One region of the Ornithinibacillus salinisoli genome, then DNA from elsewhere that is predicted to be linked to it. Evidence: predicted binding sites of a transcription regulator. Region 1 holds the regulator's gene; each other region holds the start of a gene.
The links. Region 1 encodes LexA, which represses DNA repair genes until DNA is damaged. Its sites were predicted from a motif close to CGAACATATGTTCG; they were not measured.
Positions count from the first base shown of each region.

Region 1 (4,553 bases):
CTAAATGGTATAGTAATTTAAATGAGGAGGAGTATTATGACAAAAACAAATCAAAATATCGTTCCACATTTGTGGTATGACAAGGAGGCGAAAGAGGCTGCAGAGTTTTATGTTTCCATATTTCCGGACTCAAATATTACAAATGTAACAACACTCCACGACACACCATCTGGTGACTCTCAATTAGTTTCTTTTGAATTGTGGGGTCAGAAGTTCATGGCGATCAGCGCAGGGCCATTTTTCACATTTAATCCGTCAGTGTCATTCATGGTTAATTTTGACCCATCGCGAGAAAAGGACGCGAGTGAAAAAATAAATGAGGTTTGGAACAAATTGTCCGAAGGTGGAACAGTGTTGATGCCACTTGATAAGTATCCGTTTAGTGAAAAGTATGGCTGGATTCAAGATAAATATGGTTTGTCGTGGCAGTTAATCCTTACCAATCCAGAAGGTGAAGAGCGTCCGACAATATTGCCCTCACTAATGTTTGTTAATGAAAAATGTGGTAAAACAGAAGAGGCGATTAATTTTTATTTATCCGTTTTTAAGAACCCAAAGCAGGGGCTTATTGCCCGCTACCCTAAAGGTATGGAACCTGACAAAGAAGGAACAATCATGTTTTCTGATTTCATGCTTGAGAATCAGTGGTTTGCCGCAATGGACAGCGCAAGAGATCATAAATTCAGTTTCAACGAGGCAACCTCATTTATGGTATATTGTAATACACAAGAAGAGATTGATTACTACTGGGATAAGCTGTCAGAGGTTCCTGAGTCCGAGCAATGTGGCTGGCTAAAAGATAAGTATGGAGTGTCCTGGCAAATTGTACCCAGAGAAATGGACGAGATGATGAGTAATAGCACTCCGGAACAAATTGCTCGTGTTAATAAGGCAACTCTTAAAATGAAGAAACTTAATCTTGCGGAATTGCAGAAAGCATACAAGGGATAATGAAAATTATGCCCACTTCTTAGTTGCATGGAAGATCAAGTAAGTCGAGTTAATAATATAAGAGTTAAGGGTAGTGTAAGTTGTTATTCCATTGATTATAGAGATCCTTATATTAAAATGTTGTGCTCTTTAAGTCTAGCAACTCTGAGCAAAAGGGATACTCTTTAAAAAATAAGGTGCTTGTCTTTTTATCTAACGGATGTTTAGTTGAACAAACAATTGTAATAAAACAAGGCTTAGAGATGAAAATTCTCTAAGCCTTGTTTTCTGTGATTCATAATATGAATAGTATTGTGAATCCTGTGAAATGCTCTGTAATTTTGAATGTGATTTAGTCCATAGCACCTAACAAGTAAAACCATTAGAAATCGGGTTTTGTTCTCACATATAATTAATGAATATTTCGATATAAACCAATCACTTTTCCTAGTATAGATACGTTAGAATAGATCAATGGCTCCATTGTTGCATTCTCAGGCTGTAAACGAATATGATCTTTTTCTTTGAAGAAACGTTTTACAGTTGCTTCGTTTTCTTCTGTCATTGCAACTACAATATCTCCGTTTTGTGCAGTACTCTGTTGTTTAACGATTACCATATCTCCATCAAGGATTCCTGCTTCAATCATACTTTCACCATCAATAACAAGAACAAATAAGTTATCATCTGGTCCTGCACTAGAACTAGGAAGTGGAATAAACTCTTCTATGTTTTCTACTGCTGTAATAGGCAAACCTGCTGTTACCTTACCAATTACTGGAGCATATCGTGCTTCTTCTCTAGGTATATTACTTTCTTCTGATAAATCTAGTACCTCTATAGCTCTAGGTTTGGTTGGATCCCTACGGATAAATCCCTTACTTTCTAAACGCGATAGATGTCCATGCACAGTAGAACTGGATGCCAATCCTACAGCTTCGGCTATTTCACGAACTGATGGTGGATAACCTTTTTTATTAACTTCATTTTTTATGTATTCTAATATAGCTTGTTGTCTTTTTGATATTTTTGTCATCTATTAATCACCTCGCACATATGATTTATTAATGATAGTTTACCATTCTGTTATTAAAAAAGCAAACGTTCGTTCGAAAAACCGTTGACAAGATCATATGTTCTATATATAATGATTGTAGAACAAAGGTTCCTATATTTAAAGAAAGGTGATGGTAATATGTTTGAAAAAGTTACAAAAACAGATATATTTTACATCGTTGCTTTTATATTTACGCTTGGTTTTTTATACGTATCATTAATTACTGCATAGTAGGAGTTTGAGACATTGAATGCCATAATATATTGCCGTGTAAGCACGGATAAACAAACACAGGAATCTTCATTGAAACGGCAAAAAGCAGAATTACTTCACTTGGCTGATCGAAATAATTTAAATGTAATAACATGTATCGAGGAAAGAGCAAGTGGATATGAAATAGAGCGAGAAGGTGTTTTTGAATTACTTGATTATTTTTCTTCTGATCAAGCAAATTGTCTCCTTATCCAAGATGAAACTAGATTAGGGAGAGGAAACACTAAGATTGCTCTATTTCATCAATTACACAAATTAAACATTACTATTTATACACATATTCATGATGGGGAATTAGAAATATCTGAATCTGATTCTATGGTCCTTCAGATTGTAAGTATTGTAGAAGAGTATCAGCGAAAAATCCATAATGCCAAAATAAAACGTGGAATGCAAAAAGCTGTTCGCGATGGATATAATCCCACCTTGAATTTAACAAATAAAAACAAAGCGCCCGGCAGGGAAAGGAAAACGTTTCCGATGGAAGAAATAGTTCGATTACGTAATAAAAACCTTACGTTTGAGGAGATTTCAAAAACACTTAACGGTTTGGGATATAATATATCAAAAGCAACTGTACATAGAAGGTATAAAGAATATCAAATGCTTGATTCTGACCAATAAGAGAGGTAACATAAAAAAAGCTAGGACATTAATTGTTCTTGCTTTTTTCGTGTAAACTGAAACATGAATGAGACGGATTGGGAAACTATAAAAATATCCTATTATCATATGTAATATAAAGGAGGTTCTCTTATGTTAACCAAAGAGAAGCTAGAAAGAATAAATGCACTTTCAAAAAAATCAAAGAGTGAAGGATTAACGGAAGATGAAAAACAAGAACAAAAAAAATTACGAGAGGAATATTTAAAAAATGTACGGAAGTCATTTAAAAATCAATTTAAATCGATGACTGTTGTTGATCAGGAAGGTAATGATGTTACTCCTCAGAAAGTAAAAGACCTACAAGAAAGAAATAAGAAACATTAACTAGGTTAGCTTTCATTTTTTGATATGTTATGTAACTATTTAAGAATATTCTGCAATCCTTGTTATTGCTTGTTATGAAAACTATTTCATTATAAGATAAGAAAAGAAATATATCCTTCTAAATTGAAAGGGGAACAGACGATGTCGAACAATGTAGAACATTTATCCGTTAATACAATTAGAACACTATCAATTGATGCAATTGAAAATGCCAACTCAGGTCACCCAGGCTTACCAATGGGAGCTGCTCCAATGGCTTACACCCTTTGGACTGATTTTATGAATCATAATCCAAAAAACTCCAAATGGTTTAACAGAGATCGGTTTGTATTATCAGCAGGACATGGATCTATGCTATTGTACTCGTTATTGCATCTATCTGGTTATGACGTTTCAATGGATGATCTGAAAAATTTCCGGAAATGGGATTCAAAAACACCTGGTCATCCGGAAGTCCATCACACAGATGGAGTGGAAGCAACTACAGGTCCACTTGGTCAAGGAATCGCAATGTCAGTTGGTATGGCCATGGCAGAGGAACATCTTGCTTCAAAGTATAACAAGGATGACATATCTATAATCGATCATCATACATATGCGTTAGTCAGTGATGGAGATTTAATGGAGGGAATATCTCATGAAGCAGCTTCATTGGCAGGTCATTTACGACTTGGAAAGTTAATTGCACTTTATGATTCGAACGATATTTCATTAGATGGAGAATTAAATCGCTCCTTTTCTGAAAATATAGAGGACCGTTTTAAATCATATGGCTGGCAAGTAATACGAGTAGAAGATGGAAACGACTTTGACGCATTACGAAAAGCAATAAAAGAAGCGAAAGAAAATACAGAACAGCCAACCCTGATTGAGGTTAAAACAGTAATTGGATATGGGTCACCTAATAAATCCGCTTCAGCTGCATCACACGGTGCACCACTAGGTAAGGATGAGGTTTCTTTAACAAAAGAATTCTACCAATGGCCACATAAAGAATTTCATGTACCAGATGAAGTTTATGCTGATTTTAATGAAAAGATCGTAAAAGATGGTGCTGATAAAGAAGAAAGCTGGAATCAATTATTCAACACATATAAGGAAAAATACCCTTCTGAAGCTAGTGAGCTAGAGTTAGCAATGAAAGGGGAACTTCCGCAAGATTGGGATAAGGATTTACCAGTATATGAAGCAGGAGAAGATAGCTTAGCAACTAGAGCATCCTCTGGTGAAGTTTTAAATGGAATCGCTAAATCTGTTCCATACTTCTTCGGTGGAAGTGCTGACTTAGCCGGATCTAATAAAA
Region 1 covers NZ_JBHUMI010000016.1:623,813-628,365, reverse strand. The annotation lists gene ACFSTA_RS13895 (VOC family protein) at 37-951, shown strand; gene lexA (transcriptional repressor LexA) at 1,343-1,966, opposite strand; gene ACFSTA_RS13885 (YneB family resolvase-like protein) at 2,234-2,884, shown strand; gene ACFSTA_RS13880 (DUF896 domain-containing protein) at 3,017-3,250, shown strand; gene tkt (transketolase) at 3,392-4,553, shown strand, end outside.

Region 2 (4,553 bases), on a different contig from region 1:
CAAAATGATATTCATTCATTTCTAGAACAACATTAGGGTCATGTGTTAATACGATATTCATGCCTGATTCCACATGTTGATAAGATAATGGCAGATTACTACGATTCGTACTGTAATCATCTATTCCAATTATGTTGATGTTTTGACCATCAAACTCAATAGTTTCACTCGCATTTTGTAATACATGGCAATCATACTCGGTTAGTAGCGTTGTAAGTCTATTTAGATCATCATGTTTTAACACATAATCATGATTACCGAGAACAGCGTAAATCCCATAAGGTGGTTTTAATTGTTGAAGTACTTCCAAATAGGGAACTAATTTTGGGATTGTTCGCTTACGATCTAGGAAGTCTCCGGTTAACGCGATCAGATCAGGTTTTTCATTTTTTATTTTTCGGGCTAATTCGGCTGGTGTGATTGAGATGTTTTCTAAATGCAAGTCAGATAGTTGTAGAATGGAAAAAGATGGGCTAGATGAAGCTGGTTGTGATGCTATTTTAATTTTATTTATTCGTATATCTTTTGTATTTCGGTTTGCTTTATATATGAGATAACTTAATAGGATAAAAAGTAATGTGTATAGTAAATATGCTGTCATATTTAACTCCTCCCCAACAAGGATTATAACATGCTAACTATTTGTTATCATTGGAAATTCTAGGGAGGAAATTCGCATAGCAATATGGAGTTGAACATCATGGGACAACAGACAAAGAGTGAAGCATTATTTTTACCATTTATGCAAATACCAACTGGTCATCATCATGTTGCTGATGCGCTTATGGAAGATTTGAATAATTATACACAATCGATTCGATGTAACAAAGTAGATATCCTATCCTATAGCTATGGGAGAATAGAATCACTTGTATCCGGCACCTATTTACGGTGGATTCAAACCCTTCCTAGTGCGTATCATTGGCTGTATGATCAGATGGCATATAAAAAAGCGGATAAACGAAATCGTCAGCTTATCTATGAAATTTTATTTATGTACTTCTTTAAGCGATTAGTGAAGGAAAATGAGCCTAGGATTCTTTTTTGCACCCATGCTCTTCCTTCCAATATTGCTAGTGTATTAAAACAAAAAGAAAAGCTAAATGGCATTGTAGTAAATGTTTATACGGACTACTTTGTAAACCGTGTTTGGGGGATTGAAGCGATTGACTATCATTTCGTTCCTTCGATCGATGTGAAAAATTTCTTATTAAACTTAGGTGTACATGAGAAAAAAATTTTTGTAACTGGAATCCCGGTCCATCCTGTTTTCCATAATACTTCCCCTCCAAAAAGTAGAACGAAATCTAGAAAGTTACATGTATTAGTAACAGGTGGTAGTTTAGGGGTAGGGAGCATGGAGAAATTACTTCAAAACAGCTCCCCTCATATACATTACTATGTTTTATGTGGGAAAAATGATCTCCTTTATAAGCAGCTGCAATCACAGCAAAGAGAAGATATAACAGCAATTTCTTATGTAACGAATAAAGAGGAGATCAATCATTATTATGACCAGGTTGATGCAGTGCTGACTAAACCTGGAGGAGTAACTGTTAGTGAATGCCTCATGAAAAGGAAGCCGATTTTTATTTGCAATGCTTTGCCTGGACAAGAAAAAATTAATACGCTTCAGCTTGAACATTTAGGTGTCGTTATACCGATACAAAATGAACCAGTCGACAAGCAAATTGAAGATTTCTTTTCCGATGAAAGCAAAAAAGAGGAGTATAACAAAAACATCGAATTATATCATCGTAATTTGGAGAAAAAATCTATGGAAGAGATATTAGACGAGATATGTAACTTTATGTAAAACAACTATACAAAAGGTGTAGTTGTTTTTTTAAGGATTACAAAAACTTGTTGATTTTCTATCTTCTTCTAAGGGTAGAATGGGTAATATTAATGTACCAGAACAAAATAATCGAATATTCGTTCGCATATATGTTAAAATGTTTTTAGTTATATGATAAACTAGTTGGTAGATATAGGAACGGAGGAAGTCATGTGGAAAATAAGTTTGAACTAGTGGCAAATTATGAGCCGCGTGGAGATCAACCGAAAGCGATTAAAGAGCTTGTTGAAAAAGTATTAGCAGGTCAACGACATCAGACATTGTTGGGAGCAACAGGAACAGGGAAGACGTTTACCGTATCAAATGTAGTAAAAGAAATTAATCGACCGACATTAGTGATTGCCCATAACAAAACGTTGGCCGGGCAATTATACAGTGAATTTAAGGAGTTCTTTCCGAATAACGCCGTTGAATACTTCGTAAGCTACTATGATTATTACCAACCAGAAGCATATGTTCCTTCTACAGATACGTTTATTGAGAAGGATGCTAGTATTAACGATGAAATTGATAAATTACGACACTCGGCTACTTCCGCACTTTTTGAACGGAATGATGTGTTAATAGTAGCAAGTGTTTCGTGTATATATGGATTGGGTTCACCAGAAGAATATCGAAGTCAGGTTCTTTCCCTTCGGATGGGAATGGAAAAAGATCGGGACCAGTTATTAAGGGAGCTTGTAGATATTCAATATGCTCGCAACGATATAAATTTCCAACGTGGAACGTTTCGTGTGCGTGGAGATTCGGTAGAAATTATACCTGCATCACGGGAAGAACATTGTATTAGGGTTGAGTTTTTTGGTGATGAAATTGATCGTATTCGCGAAGTTGATGCCTTAACAGGTGAAATTGTTGGTGACCGTGAACATATTGCCATATTTCCTGCATCCCACTTCGTTACGCGTGAGGAAAAACTGAAGCTTGCTATTGGGAATATCGAAAAGGAATTGGAAGAACGCTTAAAGGAACTTCGTGATGATAATAAATTATTGGAAGCGCAGCGGTTAGAGCAACGTACGAATTATGATATCGAGATGATGAATGAAATGGGATTCTGTTCCGGAATTGAGAATTACTCTCGGCATTTAACCTTACGTGAACAAGGAGCAACCCCTTATACACTTTTAGACTTCTTTCCAGATGATTACTTAGTTGTGGTCGACGAATCACATGTAACATTACCACAGGTAAGAGGAATGTATAATGGGGACCAAGCTCGAAAACAAGTTTTAGTTGATCATGGGTTTCGCTTACCGTCAGCACTTGATAACAGACCACTAAAATTTGGTGAATTTGAACAGAAAGCAAAGCAATTAATATATGTATCTGCGACCCCTGGTCCATATGAAATAGAACACTCTCCGGAGATGACTGAGCAAATTATTCGACCGACTGGATTACTTGATCCTGTTGTTGATGTACGTCCAATTGAAGGACAAATTGATGACTTGATCGGAGAAATCAATAAACGAACGGATCGCAATGAACGTGTACTTGTTACAACATTAACTAAAAAGATGTCAGAGGATTTGACTGACTATCTCAAAGAGCTAGGTATTAAAGTTGCTTATTTACACTCAGAAATAAAGACATTAGAACGTATTGAAGTCATACGTGACTTGCGAGTCGGTAAATACGATGTACTTATAGGAATTAACCTATTACGTGAAGGTCTAGACATTCCTGAAGTTTCTTTAGTTACTATCCTTGATGCAGATAAAGAAGGATTCTTACGTTCAGAACGTTCGCTTATCCAGACGATGGGACGGGCAGCACGTAATGAGAATGGGGAAGTAATTATGTATGCAGATAAAATTACCCGTTCCATGGAAGTGGCAATTGATGAAACGAACAGACGTCGTGAAAAACAGATGGCTTATAATAAAGAGCATAATATTACACCGAAAACGATTAAAAAAGATGTTCGTGATGTCATTCGTGCCACTGTTGCAGCAGAGGATCCAGAAGAATATGATTCAAAGACAAAGAGTCTAGCAAAATTAACCAAAGCAGAAAAAGAAAAAGTCATCGAAGATATGGAAAAAGAAATGCGGGAAGCTGCCAAGGCGCTTGATTTTGAAAAAGCAGCTGAGCTCCGTGATATTATACTTGAATTAAAAGTGGAAGGATGACCTATTCATGCCTAGTAAATCTATTACAATCCAAGGTGCTAGAGCACATAACTTAAAAAATATTGATGTGAAAATTCCTAAAAACAAATTAGTAGTATTAACTGGCTTATCTGGATCAGGGAAATCTTCCCTAGCCTTTGATACCGTATATGCGGAAGGACAACGTAGATATGTTGAATCTCTTTCAGCATACGCTCGACAATTTTTAGGACAAATGGATAAGCCAGATGTAGATACAATAGAAGGATTATCTCCAGCAATTTCTATTGACCAAAAAACAACGAGTAAAAATCCGCGGTCAACAGTGGGTACTGTAACTGAAATTTATGATTACTTGCGTTTATTGTACGCACGGATTGGAAGACCAACTTGTCCGAAGCACGGCACGGAAATTAGTTCACAAACCGTACAGCAAATGGTCGATCGTATTTTAGAGTATCCAGAACGAACTAAGTTGCAAATTCTTGCTCCTGTAGTTTCAGGACGAAAGGGAGAGCATGTTAAAGTATTTGAAAAGCTAAAGCAAGAGGGCTATGTGAGAATTCGCGTAGATAAAGAAA
Region 2 covers NZ_JBHUMI010000017.1:229,556-234,108, forward strand. The annotation lists gene ACFSTA_RS15090 (metallophosphoesterase) at 1-601, opposite strand, end outside; gene ACFSTA_RS15095 (MGDG synthase family glycosyltransferase) at 701-1,816, shown strand; gene uvrB (excinuclease ABC subunit UvrB) at 2,011-3,993, shown strand; gene uvrA (excinuclease ABC subunit UvrA) at 4,001-4,553, shown strand, end outside.
Region 2: uvrB (excinuclease ABC subunit UvrB) is a predicted target of LexA. The motif match lies at 1,929-1,942, and genes of this name have one in related genera.

Region 3 (4,553 bases), on a different contig from region 1:
GTATTAGCTTGAGTTAAATTCTGCAGAATATGATAGGAATATTTTTCATAATTACTTTTGTACATGCAAACAGGCTCGAAGATACCTCCGAGCCTGATTTACCTTACTACAATTTTCACTTTAACACGATCTGGCATTATATCCATATCCTTTACGGTTCCACATTGGCTCAAATGGCTGAACTCTTCCTTTGGTATCTGTTGCTCTGGAAAGGATTGTATACTCCCCTTTTTTAACTTGACTCCATTCGTACCTCCATTTTACCCATCTATATTTATGAGGAGTGGTCATTAATTGACACGGTAACCATGTGCTTCCATTATCGAAGCTAATTTCTACCTTTTTGATTATACCTTCACCGGTCCAAGCAATTCCTGAAATTTCTTGTTTACCTTCGTTCAAAACATCCATATGTAAAGGGTTCTGTATCGTTGAATTCACATTCATCGTTGTAACTGGTTTAGCACCAATATTACTATCTTTTTTTGGCTAATATACATAATCGTCCTTTTGAAAAGAACCATTAAAATTATGATCTATAACCTCTATTTTATTCACCCATTTTACAGATGCCATCGCATACATACTTGGTACAATTAACCTCAAAGGAAAACCATGTTCAAGGGTGAGCGCTTTTTCATTATACTGATATGCTAAGATTGTATCTGGATGAAGTGCCTGTTGTACAGATAAACTCCTTGAAAAATGATGTTTTTCATTGGAATCCGTTCTTTTTCCATAATCAAAACCTTGAAAAACCACTTCTTTAGCAGTATTTATAATTCCTGTATATGTAAACAATGTTTGTAATGATACGCCCTTCCACACACCTTGACTCATTGCACCTTTCCCCCACTGTTCTCCATATACATCTGGCCAAAAATATTTTCTTTTATTACCTGCACATTCTAAAACGATTTCTAATTTTTTTGCTGGCATCGCTAATATATCCGGTAATGAAAATATAATAGGTGATTGAACATGACCTTCGACCTTTACATAAAAAAAGATGGCTGAAACGCAGGATAAGAAAAATGATTTCTCCTATAAAATAATTTATTACTTACGATATCTTCCTTCATAAAAACAATTGGAGTCTCTTGATTTTCGGGATTTAAGCTTTTGGTAATCAAATGTGGCTTAGCGATTGGACCTCTTATTTTATACTGCCCCCTTTATATATTCTTCTCCATTACTTCATATATATGAAGGGATTCAGTGGTCATTCTACTCCGTAATCATCTTTATCGATTTTATATGTTTCAACATGACTCGTTTGATCGAGTTTTGCATATTTTGATCTTCCTAAGTATAAAGGTATTTCCAACTTATCGAAATTCGGCAATCCATTCTCTAGAAACTTATCGTCATCTCGATAACATTGAACAATTTCACCAACGAACCAGTCATGATCACCATATGAATTTACATCCATTGTTTTACATTCATATGCTACATAAGCATCTGTAAGAATTGGAGCATTGATGCGAATCCCTTTTTCAAACTGCATGTTTCCATGAGCAAATTTATCTTGATTATCACCACTAAAAACGCCTACTTGCTGAATAAATTTTGCTTTCTCATATGGCAAAAAATTAACTGCAAAACAGCTTGCATCATTAACTAACTCATGTGTATAGCGTTCTCTCCCTATCGCTACGCCATAGATTGGTGGGTTATATGAAATGTACGAATGCCATCCTGCAGCCATAATATTATGTCTCCCCTGGTAGGTTACCGTAATAATGGCAACCATTCCTGGATAACTATGCATCACTGTTTTATTTGTTGGTTTTCTCATAATGTCATCCTATCTTTATTGGTTTTATTCATCGTATCATTTTTTTTGAAGTTTATGTTTACTTGCCCTATGCACTTTTGTCCTTTTTAATGATTGGATTTTTCTCTAATAAGCTCATGAAATTTACTCGATAATGCCATAATAAGATACATTCTAAAATTACTAGTAGTATTGCTACGGGAAGTAAAGCATGATCGACAAATAGGTGGAACGCAAAAATATTTACGATTATTCCAGCTAATACGATTAAGGAAAGAGGAACATATCTTCGTATTAGTAATAAGCTTCCACAAATTATTTCGGTTGTTTTCTCAATCGCTAATAAGTACCCCGTTCCAAGAAAATCCATCGCTTCTGGGCTTGTAGGTAGCACTGCTTCATATCCAAATAAAACGATATAACCGTTTAATCCTGCTCCTAAAAAAATAATTCCTAATATGATTTCAAAAATCCTAACCATCGTTCTCCTCCTTTTTATTATCATATTTTATCTATATAAAAGATATCATACTTTTAGAAATAACTTCCTCTATCCTGGCTAATATTTATTTACATTTAAAAAGCAAACATATATTTCCATTGATAATTTTAATTCTCCTAGCATATAATAGGAACAAACGTTCTTGTTTATGGTGGTGAGTAAATGGATTATTCTTCTTATCCGCACAACGATGTTCTTTGTATTGATATGCGCTCCTTCTACGCAAGTGTAGAAGCTGTCAAATTAGGCTTAGATCCCATGAAAGCAATGGTAGCTGTTGTAGGCGACCCCAATCGTTCAGGAAGCATTGTTTTGGCAGCATCTCCTGAATTAAAAAGAAAACATGGGATTAGTAATGTGAGCCGTTTTTTTGAATTACCAGATGATCCAAATATTCATATTGTTCGTGCCCACATGGCTGATTATCTTCAAGTTTCTATAGAAATTACCAAGCTAATCCATCAATATGTACCAATGGATGCAATTCATCAATATTCTGTTGACGAAGTTTGGGTAACTGTCAATGGATTAGGAAGATTGTTTGGAGATTGCTGGGAAGTGGCTCGGAAGATGAAGCAGGAAATCTTCGATAATTTCGGCATCACTTGTTCTATCGGCATAGGCGATAATAAATTTCTCGCTAAAGTCGTTATGGATTTGCACGGAAAAAAAGTAGGAATTGCTGAGTGTCGCTATAAAGACGTTGCAGAAAAACTATGGCCATTTCCTGTTGAAGATATTTGGGGAATTGGTGGTAGGATGAAGCGAAACCTAAATAGAATGGGAATTGTCACACTTGGACAACTCGCTAATTTTGACCTAGAGCACCTTAAAAAACGTTTTGGTATTATGGGGGAACAACTTTATTGGCATGCTTGGGGCATTGACTTGAGTCCGGTCTATGGTGACTTCTCAAAAACAGAGCAAAAAGGATTTGGACACGGTATTTCTCTATTACGTGATTATACGAAAGAAGATGTAGCAATTTGTATTCTTGATCTTTGCGAGGAAGTATGCCGTAGAGCCAGAACAGCTGGGAAAGTTGGAAAAACGATTCATCTTGGTATAGCTTATTCCAAAGAAACAGGGGGTGGATTTTCCCGCTCTCGATCTGTATCCCTTCCTACAAATATAACAATGGATGTCTACCGCATCTGTATGCAACTATTTCAAGAGTTTTATGATGGAGAAAGTAATATCCGACATGTTTATGTAACACTGGATAATCTATTTAACAAAGGTGAAACACAATTAAACTTATTTGAAGATCGTTCTAAAAAAACAGATATTGGCTATGTCATGGACGCTATCCGTGACAAATATGGAGCAACTGCCATACTTCGAGCTACTAGCTACACCGATGCAGGAGTTACATTAGATCGAAGCAAGAAAATTGGCGGACATAATGCACAATAAGCAAGGATGCGATTTGCATCCTTGTAATACCTATCATGGAATATAACAATGCCAATTTTTTCCCTTTAACTAGAGAACGAACTAGTTTAACGGAAAATCTTGATATATCCAATGAACAAGATCATTAAAATCTGAATAACGAAAAACAGGATAGGAATTATCTTCTATAGGAAGATCGGAAACTACTGCAACAATATTCGTTACAAGTTGTAACAATCGCAAATCCTCTTGTTGCTTAATTAAAACTATCTTTGGAAATGCTAAGTTTTTATACCCCTCGATAACTAAATATTGCACTTCTAACAATTTATAGATGGCAATGATCTGATTAATCTGCCACTCATCACGAACCGAAAACTGAAAGAGCCCTTCTCCTTCCACACCTGCAACAACTGCTCCCGCCTGTAACTGTTTTTCACTATCCGTATTTTCCAACCCTAAAGGTAAACCACCATGACCGTGATGCTTTAAAGAACCCACACGAATATCTTTTTCTGTCATAAAATCAATAATTCTTGTTGATAAAGTAGTCTTCCCACTTTTTTTATAACCAACAATTTGCAAAACGTTCATCTCAACCGCCACTCACAGGTGGAATGAGGGCAACTACATCTCCAGCTGTGACAATGTCGTGATCCAAAGCATACACTTCATTCACCGCAACCATAACCGAATCCAATCTAGAAAACGGGTATTCCTTTTGTAAGTTATCCTTTAATTCTCGGACTGTCAGGTGATCAGCATGTAACTCAATTCGATCCTTACTAATTTCTTCTTGTAACTGTGCAAATAACAATATCGTAATCATTGAAAATCCTCCATATTTGGCTTTCCACTAGTGTAGGCTTTGTTTTC
Region 3 covers NZ_JBHUMI010000043.1:2,911-7,463, forward strand. The annotation lists gene ACFSTA_RS19240 (hypothetical protein) at 121-447, opposite strand; gene ACFSTA_RS19245 (molybdopterin-dependent oxidoreductase) at 490-1,011, opposite strand; gene ACFSTA_RS19250 (flavin reductase family protein) at 1,223-1,801, opposite strand; gene ACFSTA_RS19255 (hypothetical protein) at 1,869-2,261, opposite strand; gene ACFSTA_RS19260 (DNA polymerase IV) at 2,445-3,698, shown strand; gene mobB (molybdopterin-guanine dinucleotide biosynthesis protein B) at 3,780-4,271, opposite strand; gene moaD (molybdopterin converting factor subunit 1) at 4,273-4,506, opposite strand; gene ACFSTA_RS19275 (molybdenum cofactor biosynthesis protein MoaE) at 4,503-4,553, opposite strand, start outside.
Region 3: ACFSTA_RS19260 (DNA polymerase IV) is a predicted target of LexA. The motif match lies at 2,365-2,378, and genes of this name have one in related genera.